Regions from separate parts of the Macrococcoides bohemicum genome, predicted to be linked through region 4. Evidence: riboswitches for the same ligand, from Rfam matches in the RefSeq annotation. Region 4 holds a riboswitch; each other region holds the start of a gene.
What was found. A riboswitch is a leader RNA that binds a small molecule or an ion and turns the genes downstream of it on or off. The one in region 4 is predicted to bind S-adenosylmethionine.

Region 1 (3,733 bases), 780 kb from region 4:
ATATTGTTTGTGCGATATATGGTGCCAATAAACCACTGCCAGGTGGCGTGTCGAAATGGTTTGATTATAGTAAGACAAATGATGCTGAAGTGTTGATTGATAATACATATGAGAAAGATAAGGTGATGCATTACGATCACAAAATCTTTAATGCTCAATTACAGGCAATTCGCGATGCACAGGACTTTATTATTCTGGATATGTTTTTATTTAATAATGCTTATGATGGTGAAATTGAATTTCCTAAATTAACTGAACAATTAACGGATGCATTAGTTGCTAAAAAGAAGGCTCAACCGAATATTAGAATATATATGTTAACTGACCCGATCAATTCATTCTACGGCAGTTATACACCTGCGCATTATAAAAAGTTGCGCGCTAATGGAATAAATTTATATGAAACGAATCTCGTTCATTTACGAGACTCTAATCCAGTATATTCAGGTTTCTGGCGCCCAACATTACGTTGGTTTGGTAATAATGAGAATGGATTAATTACCAATATTTTTTCTAAAGATGAACCGAATGTAACGGTTCGTGGATTTGGTAGATTGCTCAATATGAAAGCCAATCACCGTAAAACGTTAGTAACAGAGAAGACTGCAATTATTGCTTCAAGTAACCCACATGATCCGAGTGGTCATCATCAAAATGTTGCATTAAAAGTAAGAGGTCAGATTCAGGAAGATTTAATCAATAGTGAAGTACATGCGATGAATATGAGTGGTGCAGATTTAAGAGTTGATGATTTTAAGATCAATGCACGCGCATTTAATAATGGTATGAATTATACGACAACACTAGTTACTGAAGGGAAGATTAAAGCTGCGCTGTTAGAAGAGATTGGTCGAATGAGTGATGGAGATTCTATTAAGATGGGCATGTTCTATATTGCTGATCGAGATATTGTAAAATCTTTAATTAATGCAAGTAAACGTGGTGTAGATGTGCAGTTAATTCTAGATGTAAATAAAGAAGCATTCGGTAAAGAAAAACCTGGCATTCCGAATAAACCGGTTGCACACGAGTTAATTGCAAAGTCGGATGATAACATCAAGATTAAATGGGCAGTGAGTCATGGTGAACAGTATCATGCGAAATTTACATTGCTGAAAGATAACGATAAACATGAATCGACTTTAATCTTAGGGAGTGCGAATTTAACAAGACGTAATGTCGGTGACTTAAATCTAGAGACGGATGTTATGATTTCTGGACAATCGAGCTTACCGGTATTTACTAAGATTGATCAGGATTTTGATGCGAAATGGGATAATACTTATGCGCATGTAACTGATCATTATGATGTAAAGAAGGATCCTTCATTCTTGAAATCAGTAATATATCGTATTCAGGAGTTTAGTGGATTATCAAGTTTTTAAAAATGGTATTTGATGGCCGACAAACTGGATTTATCGGCCAAAAAATCCCCAGCTCAAACTTTTTTTAAAATGTTGTTGACAGATAATTTGATTCACTGTAACATGTAAAACAAATTAATAATTATTTTATCAAGAGAGACAGAGGGATATGGCCCGATGAAGTCTCAGCAGCGGACTCTAATTTAGAGCACTGTGCTAATTCCATCAAGCTCATGCTTGGCAGATAAATCGGACGTATAACGTGCATTTAGCTACCAGCTGAGTGCACGTTTTTTATTTTGGGAGGAGAAAAAATGGGAATCATTGAAATTGATCACGTGACTAAAACGTATCAAACAAAGAAAGGTTCGATTAATGCACTAGATGATGTATCGCTTTCAATCAAGAAGGGTCAAATCTACGGCATTGTTGGATATTCAGGTGCTGGGAAATCAACTTTACTCAGGTTAATTAATCGACTTGAAGCGCCATCTTCTGGTCATGTATATGTTGAAGGTAGAGATATCGTTGGATTAAAGGAGAAAGATTTACGTAAACAACGTCAAAATATTGGCATGATATTTCAGCAGTTTAATTTATTTAAAGCAAAGACAATCAGTGATAATATTCGTTATCCTTTAAAGCTAACGAAACAATATTCTAAAGCTGAAATCGAGCAGCGTGTGGACGAATTACTGGCATTTGTCGGTCTTGATGATAAGAAAGATGATTACCCAAATCAGTTATCCGGTGGACAGAAGCAGCGTGTAGGTATTGCAAGAGCGTTAGCAACGAATCCTGATATATTACTTTGTGATGAAGCAACAAGTGCACTGGATCCTGAAACGACAGATGAAATATTAAACCTGTTAAAAGATATCAATGAAAAGCTTAATATCACGATAGTGATCATCACCCATGAGATGGAAGTTGTGAAATCAATTTGTGATGAAGTAGCTGTAATGGAAAAGGGCAGAGTGGTTGAGAGTAACAAGGTATTTGAACTATTTACTACACCTGTTCATCCAACAACAAAGCGTTTTGTGCATAGTGTACTTAATGATGACATCCCTAAAGATATTAATGTTACGAATCGTAAACTATATCGATTTATCTTTAATCATGAACAAATTCTTGAGCCGGTATTGAGTAAGATTGGTAGAGCAAATCATGTTGATTTTAATATTTTGTATGGCGGTATCACCGAGTTAACTGATAGATTATTTGGGAATTTATTAATCGAAGCGGTTGGTGATGTTCAAAATATTCAAAGTGCCTTATCAGAAATAACACAGCACGGCATAGAAGTAAGGGAGGTAGAAGGATTTGAAAACTGATTTAAGTACATTCTGGCCAGTAATATTAGAGCACACAATCAGCACACTCATCATGGTAGCAATTACTTTAGTACTGGCAACACTCATTGGTTTACCGCTAGGTATATTATTATATGCAACTGGTAAGGGCAATATTTTAGAAAATAAAGTGTTAAATACGATATTGAACGCAATCATCAATACAATTCGACCGATTCCGTTCATTATTTTCTTAGTAGCACTGATTCCGATTACTAGATTTTTAGTAGGTACATCTATCGGGATCTGGGCAGCGATATTTCCGATGACGTTAGCTGCATCATTATCTATTGCGCGTGTTGTGGAAAACAATATCGTTTCAGTAGATCGTGGTGTAATTGAAGCAGCGCAGTCTATGGGTTCAAGTAAGTTTGATATTTTATTTAAAGTATTAATTCCGGAAGCAGCAGGAGCCCTCATTTTAGGGTTAACCTTTACTACCGTATCACTCATCGAGTTCTCTGCAGTAGCAGGTCTTGTTGGTGCTGGTGGCATAGGGTATCTCGCTTTTACATATGGCTATCAGCGCTTTGACGTTGTAGTCATGTTTATTACAGTGCTTATATTAATTGTTTTAGTTCAGATCACACAATTTATCGGTAACAAAGTAGCAAGCATATATACAAGTCGTTTATAAAAAAGGAGAATGAAAAGATGAAAAAGTTATTCGTTTTATTTTTAAGTTTAATCGTAATTCTAGCAGCATGTGGTAGTAAAGAAGATGAAAAGACAGTTAAGATTGGTGTAACTGGCGTGGACTCTAAAGTCTGGGATGTTGTTAAGAAAGAAGCAGAGAAGGATGGCATAAAAATTGAATTTGTTGAATTCCAGGATTACACAGCACCTAACAATGCGCTTGCTGAAGGTGAAATTGATTTAAATGCGTTCCAGCATTTCGCTTTCTTAGATCAGTTTAAAAAAGATCATAAATTAAAATTATCTGTAGTAGGTACAACAGTATTTGCACCACTTGGGGCATATACTAAAAAGATTCAAGACATTAAAGATGTGAAA
Region 2 (3,733 bases), 400 kb from region 4:
AAATTTATTCGATGAGTGTTTAAAGAGAAATGTGGAACCATTTGTTACATTACATCACTTTGATACACCTGAAGTTTTGCATAAAAATGGTGATTTCCTAAATAGAGAAAATGTGAAACACTTTGTAGATTATGCTAAGTTTTGTTTCGAAACATTTACTCAAGTAAAATATTGGACTACTTTTAATGAAATAGGCCCTATTGGTGATGGACAGTATCTTGTTGGTAAGTTTCCTCCAGGCATAAAATATGATTTTGAAAAAGTATTTCAGTCACATCACAATATGATGGTAGCACATGCGAGAGCAGTTAAATTATTTAAAGATAATGGCTATGAAGGTGAGATAGGTGTCGTGCATGCCTTGCCAACAAAATATCCGTATGATCCAGAAAATCCAGAAGATGTACGTGCTGCTGAATTAGAAGATATTATTCATAATAAATTTATTCTAGATGCAACATATCTTGGTCAATATTCTGATCACACAATGGAAGGTGTCAATCACATTCTTAAAGTGAATGGTGGTAAACTAGAAATTTTAGATGAAGATTTAAAAGAACTAGATGCTGCTAAAGACTTAAATGATTTCTTAGGAATTAACTACTATATGAGTGATTGGATGAGGGGATTTGACGGCGAATCAGAAATCACTCATAATTCTAAAGGCAATAAAGGTGGATCTAAATATCAATTAAAAGGGGTAGGACAAAGAGAATTTGATATAGATGTCCCTAGAACTGATTGGGATTGGATGATTTACCCACAAGGTTTATACGATCAAATTATGCGCGTGAAAAAAGATTATCCAAACTATAAAAAAATCTATATCACTGAAAATGGATTAGGATATAAAGATGAATTTGTAGATGGAACTGTATATGATGATGCGCGAATTGATTATGTTAAAAAACATCTGGAAGTAATCGCTGATGCTATTGAAGACGGTGCTAATGTCAAAGGATATTTTATCTGGTCACTGATGGATGTATTTTCTTGGTCTAATGGATATGAAAAACGATATGGTTTATTCTATGTAGACTTTGAAACACAGGAAAGATATCCTAAAAAGAGTGCACACTGGTATAAAGAATTAGCAGATTCAAAAATGATAAAATAAAGATTCCGAAAGTTACAAATGGAGTTGTTAGGTAGGCAACTCCATTTGTCTTTTGATATATAAACATTAAACCAATAATCTATTTCCTCCTTCCTTGCTTCGTTATTATTTCGTCCATCGTCATATTAAATATTTTACTGATGTTATACAGATCAACAGCAGTAATATTACGTTCATCATTTTCTAACTTTGAGTATGTTGATAATCCGATATTTAATAGCTGTGCCATTTCTTTGGATGTATAATCTAGGTTTTCTCTATGGTATTTTATCGCTTTTGCTATGTCTGCGTTATTCAATATTTTCCACCTCTTTTTTAGGTGAAATTAACAAAGAATAAAATGAAAAAGTGGTTATTTTCCAACTCGGAAAATAACCACTTTTTTATGAAAATTTATATTATAATGTAAAGTTATTGTCTTTTGAATATTGCGTTTTGATAAGATGTGTTACTAAATTATTATAAGTTTATTTGATATTCTAAAGAACAGAATTTCCAAATTAGAAATTTTTAATTTATGTATTAATTCCCATATTATGATTAATCTATCATAATACAAAGGAGGTGACGCTGTGGATTTTGAGCTTGGTCGCATACATAAGATTTTAGTAACATTAACTGATCACCCAGATGCAGACTATTACGGTCACTTTAAAGAAGACGACATCATATTCATCCTACTTGAGATGGGCTTAGTGGAATTCAGGTTCAATGTCTTACTCGATGATAACGTGTTCGAAACTTTACTTAATGTTGAAGTAACTAAAAAGGGATTACTCTTTATGACTGCATATAACAATCAGATGAAATACTAAAAAAAGCGCCTATCGCTTGATAGGCACTTTCATTAATACTGCGGTTCTACTGTTACTTTATAACCGTTAATAACAAATTCAATTTTTCGATTTTCATTATTAATCGTTGGTTCTTCAGGTTTTGATTCAAATGTAGAATGTGCTGCATCTAATTCATTTAATTCACTTTTAAGCTGAGAAATCTTTCCCATTCTAGCCATGCTTGAACCCCAGCTATTCGGTTTCTTCATTTGTGCCTCTACGAGTTCTGCTAATACGTCTGCTCTTGTTCTCATTATAAACACTCCTTAAATCGTTTTTACAATAAAAATAAGCTCATCTTAAAGAAAGAAGAGCTTAAGTAAGAACTTCTTATCTTTCAAGACATCATCTTGTTGGAATTAGCACAGTGCATAAGCCTGTTGCCGAGGTTTCATAGGGCCAAGTCCCTCCACCTGCTCTGAATAAGATACGAGCTATTTTTTTGTAAGTTAATTATACCATACTTTTTTATTCAGAACCCTTCGAAATCATTTTGTAATATTTTTTGAGCCATATTTTTAAGGTAAGTTTAAGGTAAGTTTAAGGTAAAGTACATGGATTGAGATAGTATAATTAAAAGAAAATGAGGAGATAAAAGTAATGAAATCATGTCATAAACTTTTTATTGGTGCAGCGCTTAGTATCATTGGATTTATATTCATTGGGTTTGCTTTAATTTATGATATTAAACCAGATAGTTTTCACGGACTCATTGCAGGGTTACTGCTAACAATCGGTATGCCGATGTACTTTAAGAATTTAGCGACACATATTGAGAACGGAAGACAGTCGTAACGATCTGAAAGAATGCTGTATCTATTAATACAAAGTATAAGGAGACGAATCATGACATCAATTAAAGTTGCTGGTATCGATATTTTAAATCAAAGTGTATCACCTTTTAGGTTTGTAGAGAATGATAAACGTGTAAGGTTTTATGAATCTAGACTTACATACTTTAGTTATATGAAGTTACTAAAGAAATTCTCAAACAAATATGATTTGCTATACAATGGATTTGACATTAATGCGCAGCATTATGGGTTAGGAAAGATTATTGATATCAAAAGGTACAATGAGTATATCGTCTACAATGAAGAATTAAAGAAGGATTTTACGCATATTAGTATTAAAGGATTACCGTTAGAAGATGCGATCAATTACATGAGATATCATAAAAGGAAAGAAAAGATGCCATTTTTTAGTTATCTGTATAATGATAAAACGTTTATTCGATTAAGTCCGTTTTTCATTGATGTTATTTCTGAAGATACAGCGCTTATTGCGTGGATCAAACAGGAATTTAAATATGATTATGCGCATGACTTTGATGATGATGAGGTAATGACAGAAGCGGAGTGGCAGGGATAGTATTAAAATGTATTTTCATTGAAGAATTTATATTTATAAATCTTAAAATAGAAAGAGTATTAAAATGAACTTTAAAAGACATATAACTATATTAAGAATCGTCATGTATAGTCTAGATACGGTTATTGCGCTATCACTAATATATTATTTCGGAAGTAAGATATTTCCTTATGAATTCATCGCTCTAGGTGACCAATTCTATTATCTCAGTATTATTCTAATCCTTGAAGCCATTATCTAACTGCAGAGAAAGTCAAAGAAGACTTAGAGGATATACCTTTAGGAAAATGGAGAAGGTATCGAATATAAGTGATACCTCGGTATTAAGGGAATGAAAGTAATATCAAGTACATCACTGGCATATATACTACAATATTAAAAAAATTAATTGTGAGTGAAAAATATAATA
Region 3 (3,733 bases), 460 kb from region 4:
CTAAATCACCTTTTGCTAATGATTTATTCGGCTGAATGTAATCAGAGTATTCAACGCGCTCTACTGTATAGCCTAATTTTTCAAGACCAGGCTGAATTGCTTTCTTTACCATATCAGCATAAGGCCCACTCGTTGCACCAATACTAACTTTACCTTTATCTTTGCTTTGCGTACTTTTTACATCCGCATTTTGACGTTCAAATGGATTACCTTTATCTAATAATATCCCAGATAACAATATAACAATGATGCCAGACAATATAAAAATAACTATATTCTTCATATTTTTCCTTCTTTCGTTTCTTTTATTTTTTCGCTTTTTATTATTTTTCAATTATATTTTACTCTTTCGTTTTACCTATTATCTTTTATCTACACGTTTACTGATAAAGTCACCAGTAATTTGAATCAGTTGTACAAGGATGATGAGTATAATGACTGTTACTATCATCGTAACGTTGTCATAACGATAGTATCCATATCGAATGGCAAGGTCACCAATACCTCCTCCACCGATAACACCGGCTGTTGCGCTATAAGCTAGTATGCTAATAATCGCTAAAGTAATTGCCTGAAAAATCCCTGACATACTTTCTGGAATTAACACATCCATAATAATTTGTTTAAGAGATGCACCAGTAGCTACACATGCTTCAATGACACCTTTATCGACTTCCTTTAAAGATGTTTCAATAAGTCTAGCAAATAAAGGTACAGCGGCAAGCGTTAAAGCGACACTTGCAACATAAGGACCATGGGACTGCCCAACAATCTTCGTAGCAAATGGCAGTATCGCTACCATCAAAATGATAAACGGAAACGAACGAATGATATTGACGATAAATCCTAATATCGAGTTAAGTGGTCCATTCGGTAATAGTAATTGATTGCGTGTTAAATAAAGAAGGATACCAAGTGGCAATCCAATAAGAACAGAGAGTGTAATTGCGATACTAGACATTAAAATCGTTTCTAAAAATGCTTTATATAATTCTGGTAGAAGTGTTTGAAATTTATCGCTCATTTATGCCACCCTCTCGATTCCATTTGATTTCTTTATGTATTCATTTATAGCGATTCTTTCTTGAATATCACCTGTAACTTCGAAAGTTAATATACCTATCGGTTGATTTTGTATGTATTCAATCCTGCCTTGAATAATCGAGATATCGCAGTTAAATTTCTTATATAAATTATTGATAAACGCACTTTCTGCACTATCTCCAATAAACTTAACCGTAATAATTTCTTTGTCTTCATTATTTAATTTCATATATTGCTCTGGTAATTCCAGATGATAGATATCATTTACAAAATGTCTTGTTAAATCACTTTGGGGATTAGAAAACACAGTAAATACATCTGCATGTTCTACGATTTCTCCATTATCCATTACGGCTACTTCATCACAAATTTCTTTTATGACATCCATCTCATGCGTAATTACAACGACTGTAATCCCTAATTTCTGATTAATATCGCGAATCAAGTTTAATATACTTTTTGTTGTCTCTGGATCTAGCGCACTCGTCGCTTCATCACACAACAATATTTCAGGATTATTAGCAAGCGCACGCGCAATTCCAACGCGTTGCTTTTGTCCTCCTGATAACTCTCTTGGATAACTGTCACGGCGATGTGTTAGTCCTACAAGATCAAGTAATTCGGTAATGCGATCATCATACTGTTTCTTAGGGAAATGTGCTGCTTTTAAACTGAATGCGATGTTTTCCGCCACTGTCTTAGATTGGATTAAATTAAACTGCTGGAAAATCATCCCTATGTTTAATCGTTCTTTTTGTAGTTTCTGCTTGTTTAATTTTGTAATATCTACATCATTCACAAGCACTTGACCACTCGTAGGCTTCTCAAGTAAATTAATTGTTCTGAGTAACGTACTTTTACCAGCACCGCTATAACCAATAAGCCCAAATATTTTTCCGGTTGGTATTGTTAAGTAAATATCTTTCAACGCTTGTGTTGTCTTACCGTTCCTTCTGTATGTCTTATTGACATCAATAAACTGTATCGCCAATCTATTCCCTCCACTTACCTTATCCAAAGAAAAAAAACGTCATTGCTTAATAGCAATGACGTATTATATGAGTCACTTATCTATCAAGCATAATAGCTTGTTGGATTTAGCACAGTACTCGTAAGAGCCCGCTGCTGAGACATCATAGGGCCAATTCCCTCAGTCTCTCTGGATAAGATATTTAATTTTTAATATGGTATTTATATTAGTACTCAAATTTTGAATTGTCAATGAATTCTTTAGTTTTTATTTATTTACAACGGTTACTCGCTCTGTTGTTGCATTGCTTTTCGTAAATTTATTACGCATTTTCATCAATAATTCATACACAATCGGCACGACGATCAATGTTAATAACGTAGAGGATACTAAACCACCGATTACCGTTACAGCAAGTGCTTTAGAAATCAATACTGAGCCGTCTCCACCAAATAATAACGGCATTAATGCGCCAACTGTTGCAAGTGCTGTCATAAGTATTGGACGTACACGTGTCGTTGCAGCTTCTAAAATCGCTTCACGTGTCGGTAATCCTTCTGCTTCTTTGTTAATGACGCGATCAATTAATACAATCGCATTTGTTACAACGATACCAATTAACATTAACATACCGATCATAGATGGTACTGATAATGTTTCTTTGAAAGCTAGCAGGCCTAATATTACTCCGATAATTGTAAATGGTAATGAGAATAGGATTGCGAGTGGTGCGAGTCCACCTTTAAATGTTAATACCAGGATTAAATAAACAATACCTACTGCTGCAAGCATTGCAAGTCCGAGTTGTGAGAAACTTTCTCCAATATCTTCACTTGTCCCACCAACGTGAACATCAACGTTATCAGGGTGTTTTAAAGCATTGACCTTTTCTGTTACATCTTGTGTAGCTTTACTAACATCTTTACCTTTAATCTTTCCTTCAACTGATGCTGAAATATTACCATCTTCACGCTTAATCGTGTCAGAAGTTTTTGTTTCTTCGATCTTAACAACTTCACTTAATGTCACTACTTTACCTAGTGGTGAAGTAATTTTTGTGTTTTCTAACTTTTCTTTCGTCCAGTTATCTTCTTTTTTCTTCGTTAAGATAACTTCTGTTGATTTACCTTTTTCGCCGACTTTCGTCACAACTTTATCATCGCTACGTTGATTTAACGTCATTGCAACTTGTCCAGCTGTTAAACCTAATTCAGACAATTTATTATGATTTACTTTTAAAGTATAAGCATCGTAACTATCTGAAAGTGATGTATTGACATTTGTTAACGATTTAACATCTTTCAATTCTTTTTCTAACTTTTCAACGACTGGTCGAATGGCTTCTGTTGATGGCCCATTAACGGTTACTGTAACCGCATTTGTTGCACCACCTGTTGCAAAGTCCTGGTTTTTCCAATCGCCTTCATGATTTAATTTAGCAATTTTAGCTAATACTTTATCCGCTTCATCTTCCCAGTTCGGAGTATCTTTCTTATATTCGACCATCATCGCCATATCATTAGATGCGATAGGGTTAAATGGATTTTCTCCTCCTACAGAGAATTGCGTATTCACAACGTTATCATTTTTAGCTAATATTTTCTGAACTGCTTCACCTTTTTTCACAACGTCTTCCTCTTTTTCACCTGGTTTCGGTTTATATGTTAATGCCAATAATTTATCTTCACCAGTAGAAATAAATGACGTACCTAAGAACGG
Region 4 (3,733 bases):
ATACGAGCCAGTATTCTTTCTGGTCAGGACCTTCTGTTTCAGATTTATCCGTCACCCATTTCACACGCTTTTCAACTTCACTACGCGCATGCATCGCACCGATATCGATAAATGCTTTTTTCTCAGCAACATCAATAAATACTGGTGCCACATTATCTAAGCTAATCGAGCCGATATTCGTACCTTTATGTCCGTCAAGCGGATCATTTTTTATAATATTAAACTGAAATTCTGCCATATTATCACCCTATTCTAATTCATTTAATACGTTAATAATTGCACCTCGAATTTCAAGGTCTTCGATATTTAAAATTGTTTCTTTAGGATAGTAAATTTTATAATCTTTTCTCTGAATACCTGTAATACTATTGATTATAACCGATTGAGTACTAATTTCTTTAATCTTGCCAGTAGACGTTATTAAGTGAATTGGTTTACGCGAGTTAATCCCAGGTCTGTTATAGTCATATGGCAAATCACTAAACGAGTCCACAACAAAATAATAATCCGGATCTATGCCCGCTTTAGTAAACAATTCAGTTAGTTCATCTATCGTAAATCGATTACCATCAAACGGTAAATGTTTAAATAAATCACGGTTAACAAATCTGCGCGATAAATCACTTAAAATGGCGTCCTCTTCGTCAATCCATTGCTGCAGATAATAATTTAACACCATTTCATCGAGTCTTAAATATGCATCAACGGATACTTGATTTGATTTAAAGAACGGCACTAAATATTTAGGTGGTTCTTTAAACGCATATCCTGCCTCATACAACACTTTGGCACGTTTCAGGACACGATTTAACAATACTTCTCCACCACGACTGACTGGATGAAAATATACTTGCCAGTACATCTGGTAACGGCTCATTAAATAATCTTCTACAGCGTGCATACCACTTTCTTTAATCACAACTTCATCTTTTGTCGGACGCATAAGCCTTAATATACGTTCCATATCAAAACTACCATAACTCACACCTGTATAGAAAGCATCGCGTTGTAGGTAGTCCATACGGTCAGCATCAATCTGCGAACTAATCATCGAAATGACCAGCTTATTATGATGTGTCTTGTTGATTACAGCAGCTACTTCTTTCGGAAATTCAGGTGAAACGCGTGACAACACATGATTTACTTCCGTATCTCCTAATATGATCTGCTGTGTGTAAAGCTCGTGATCCGTATTAAAAATCTTCTCGAAACAATGAGAGAACGGACCATGGCCTAAATCATGTAACAGTGCTGCACATAATGCGAGCGAACGATCTTCATTATGCCAATGTTCACGTCCAGCAAATATTTCGTCTATCATACGACGTACGATTTCATAAACGCCTAACGAATGATTGAAACGTGAATGTTCAGCCGTATGAAAAGATAAATATAACGTACCAAGTTGTTTTATTCGACGTAATCGCTGGAATTCTTTCGTCTTGATTAAATCCCAAATTAACTGATCCCGTACATGCACATAGCGATGCACCGGATCTTTGAATACCTTCTCTTCCTGCATCTTTTGGAATTGGTAGCCCATAGTGGTTCTCCTTTATTTTTTCATTACTTAAATTTTATCATAAAGCCTCTAAAATAGAATGATTAACGGCTTTTAAAAATTTTGTAATACAAAAAATTTTCAGAAAGTTATTGACTTATATTTTTAATTAATTTAATATTCAACTTAACAAAAAATTTAATAATTATTTATCAAGAGTGACTGAGGGATTAGGCCCTATGACGTCCAGCAACCTATCCACACGGAAAAGGTGCCAATTCCTACAGTACAATTGTGCTGAAAGATAAGTAGAGATACTGATGGCTAACGTTTTCCCGTGCATATGGGGAAACGTTTTTTTTTTGTGAAAAAATTAATTCTGAGGTGAAACCATTGTCTAAGTTTAGTTCATATTTCTTAATGCAGGAAGTTGATATTGCAGCATACATACTTGAAACTACAAATTTATTTAACCCCGGTGAGAAGTTAACAGTAAATGAAATCGGAGATGGTAATTTAAATTATGTCTTTCGTGTATCTAACGGCATCAAGTCCATTATTGTCAAACATTCAGGCGTCGTAGCGCGTATTTCAGATGAATTTAAATTATCAACTGATCGTACAATTCGTGAAGGGAAGTTACTCAAAGTACACGGCGACATCGTACCACAACTTGTGCCGCATATTTATGCGATTGATGATGTAATGAAATGTGTCATCATGGAAGACTTAAAAGATTACACAGTATTACGCCAAGGTTTAATCGATGGCAATATTTATCCGAATATCGGTGTTGATTTAGGGACATATTTGGCTGAGACACTGATTAACACATCAGACTTTGTACTTGATGCTAAAGAGAAGAAAGCTTTACAAAAAGATACGATAAATCCCGAATTATGCGAGATATCTGAAGATCTCGTGTTCACCGAGCCATTTTACGATAATTTCTCTCGCAATGAGGTCAGTAGTGCCTTACTTCCATACGTCGAACAGTTACTTTATAACGATGACGCATTAAAGCTTGCAGTCGCAGAAGCGAAGCTTAAGTTCTTAAATAAAAGTCAAAGTTTAATCCACGGTGATTTACATTCAGGTTCAGTATTTGTTAATAAAACAGAAACAAAAGTCATTGATCCTGAATTCGGTTTCTATGGGCCAGCAGGATATGATGTCGGAAATGTGCTCGCTCACCTTTTCTTTGCATATAGTAATGCGCAAGCGCTTGGCAGAGATGAACAGGCTAAATTTATTGCCGAAAGTATCACTGATGTATTAGAAGTATTCAAACAGAGAAGTTTAGCGATCTTACAGGAAAAGACGAAAGATGTCGCATTGAAACAAACTTCAGTTTATGCAAGCTATATCCGTTCAGTGCTTGAAGATGCTTATGTAGTATGTGGACTTGAAATTATTCGTCGTATCGTCGGACTTGCTAAAGTAAATGATTTAACGACTTTACCTGAGCAGCAACGCGCTCAGATAGAAGTGCAGCTTATTAAGTTTGCGAAATCGCTCATTCAATATCCGGAATCGCTATCCATCTACCCATCTATATTCTCACTATATACAGAATTTAAGGAGATTGCGGCATGACATTACAATCCATTCAATACAAAGATGGCGTTCTTACGCTCCTTGACCAGACGAAATTACCACATGATATACAGTATATCGACTGCACAGATTATGAAGCAGTAGCAGTAGCAATTGAAGATATGATCGTGCGCGGTGCACCAGCGATCGGAATTACTGCAGCATATGGTGTTGTAATCGGTGCCTTACAATACAACGGGGATAAAGACTTTAAAATTTATATGCAGGACGTTATTACACGACTATCCAACACACGACCAACAGCAATCAACTTGTTATGGGCGCTTGATCGATTGAGTCAGGTCATCACTGAAGATGTCAATCAGAGTATCGTGGCTTTAGAAAAGCTCGCTCAACACATTTACGAAGATGATAAATCAATCAATGACCGTATCGGGAAACATACGTTACCACTCATAAAACCGAATTCAACGTTTATTACGCATTGCAATCCAGGTAGTCTTGCAACAAGCACGTTAGGTACAGCGACAGCGGGATTTTATTTAGCACACGCTCAAGATATTCAATTTAAAGTGTTTAGCGATGAGACTAGACCGAGATTTCAAGGCGCACTTACAGCTTTTGAGTTATCGCAAGCCGGCATCGATGTTACAACAATTACAGATAGTACTGCAG

Region 1: it holds a riboswitch for S-adenosylmethionine, as region 4 does, so the genes downstream of both, HT586_RS03255 (methionine ABC transporter ATP-binding protein) here and mtnK (S-methyl-5-thioribose kinase) in region 4, are expected to answer to the same signal.
Region 2: it holds a riboswitch for S-adenosylmethionine, as region 4 does, so the genes downstream of both, HT586_RS09315 (hypothetical protein) here and mtnK (S-methyl-5-thioribose kinase) in region 4, are expected to answer to the same signal.
Region 3: it holds a riboswitch for S-adenosylmethionine, as region 4 does, so the genes downstream of both, HT586_RS01580 (methionine ABC transporter ATP-binding protein) here and mtnK (S-methyl-5-thioribose kinase) in region 4, are expected to answer to the same signal.

The regions. Positions count from the first base shown of each region.
Region 1 is NZ_CP054482.1:614,746-618,478, forward strand. Features, by position in the region: gene HT586_RS03250 (phospholipase D family protein) at 1-1,385, shown strand, start outside; SAM riboswitch class I at 1,509-1,615, shown strand; gene HT586_RS03255 (methionine ABC transporter ATP-binding protein) at 1,685-2,701, shown strand; gene HT586_RS03260 (methionine ABC transporter permease) at 2,691-3,356, shown strand; gene HT586_RS03265 (MetQ/NlpA family ABC transporter substrate-binding protein) at 3,374-3,733, shown strand, end outside.
Region 2 is NZ_CP054482.1:1,799,722-1,803,454, reverse strand. Features, by position in the region: gene lacG (6-phospho-beta-galactosidase) at 1-1,117, shown strand, start outside; gene HT586_RS09325 (helix-turn-helix domain-containing protein) at 1,197-1,415, opposite strand; gene HT586_RS09320 (hypothetical protein) at 1,690-1,932, shown strand; gene HT586_RS09315 (hypothetical protein) at 1,965-2,207, opposite strand; SAM riboswitch class I at 2,281-2,382, opposite strand; gene HT586_RS09310 (hypothetical protein) at 2,554-2,748, shown strand; gene HT586_RS09305 (hypothetical protein) at 2,800-3,324, shown strand.
Region 3 is NZ_CP054482.1:301,518-305,250, reverse strand. Features, by position in the region: gene HT586_RS01590 (MetQ/NlpA family ABC transporter substrate-binding protein) at 1-283, opposite strand, end outside; gene HT586_RS01585 (methionine ABC transporter permease) at 362-1,024, opposite strand; gene HT586_RS01580 (methionine ABC transporter ATP-binding protein) at 1,025-2,035, opposite strand; SAM riboswitch class I at 2,109-2,214, opposite strand; gene HT586_RS01575 (efflux RND transporter permease subunit) at 2,282-3,733, opposite strand, start outside.
Region 4 is NZ_CP054482.1:2,195,314-2,199,046, forward strand. Features, by position in the region: gene HT586_RS11455 (YwhD family protein) at 1-238, opposite strand, end outside; gene HT586_RS11460 (HD domain-containing protein) at 248-1,543, opposite strand; SAM riboswitch class I at 1,708-1,812, shown strand; gene mtnK (S-methyl-5-thioribose kinase) at 1,895-3,097, shown strand; gene mtnA (S-methyl-5-thioribose-1-phosphate isomerase) at 3,094-3,733, shown strand, end outside.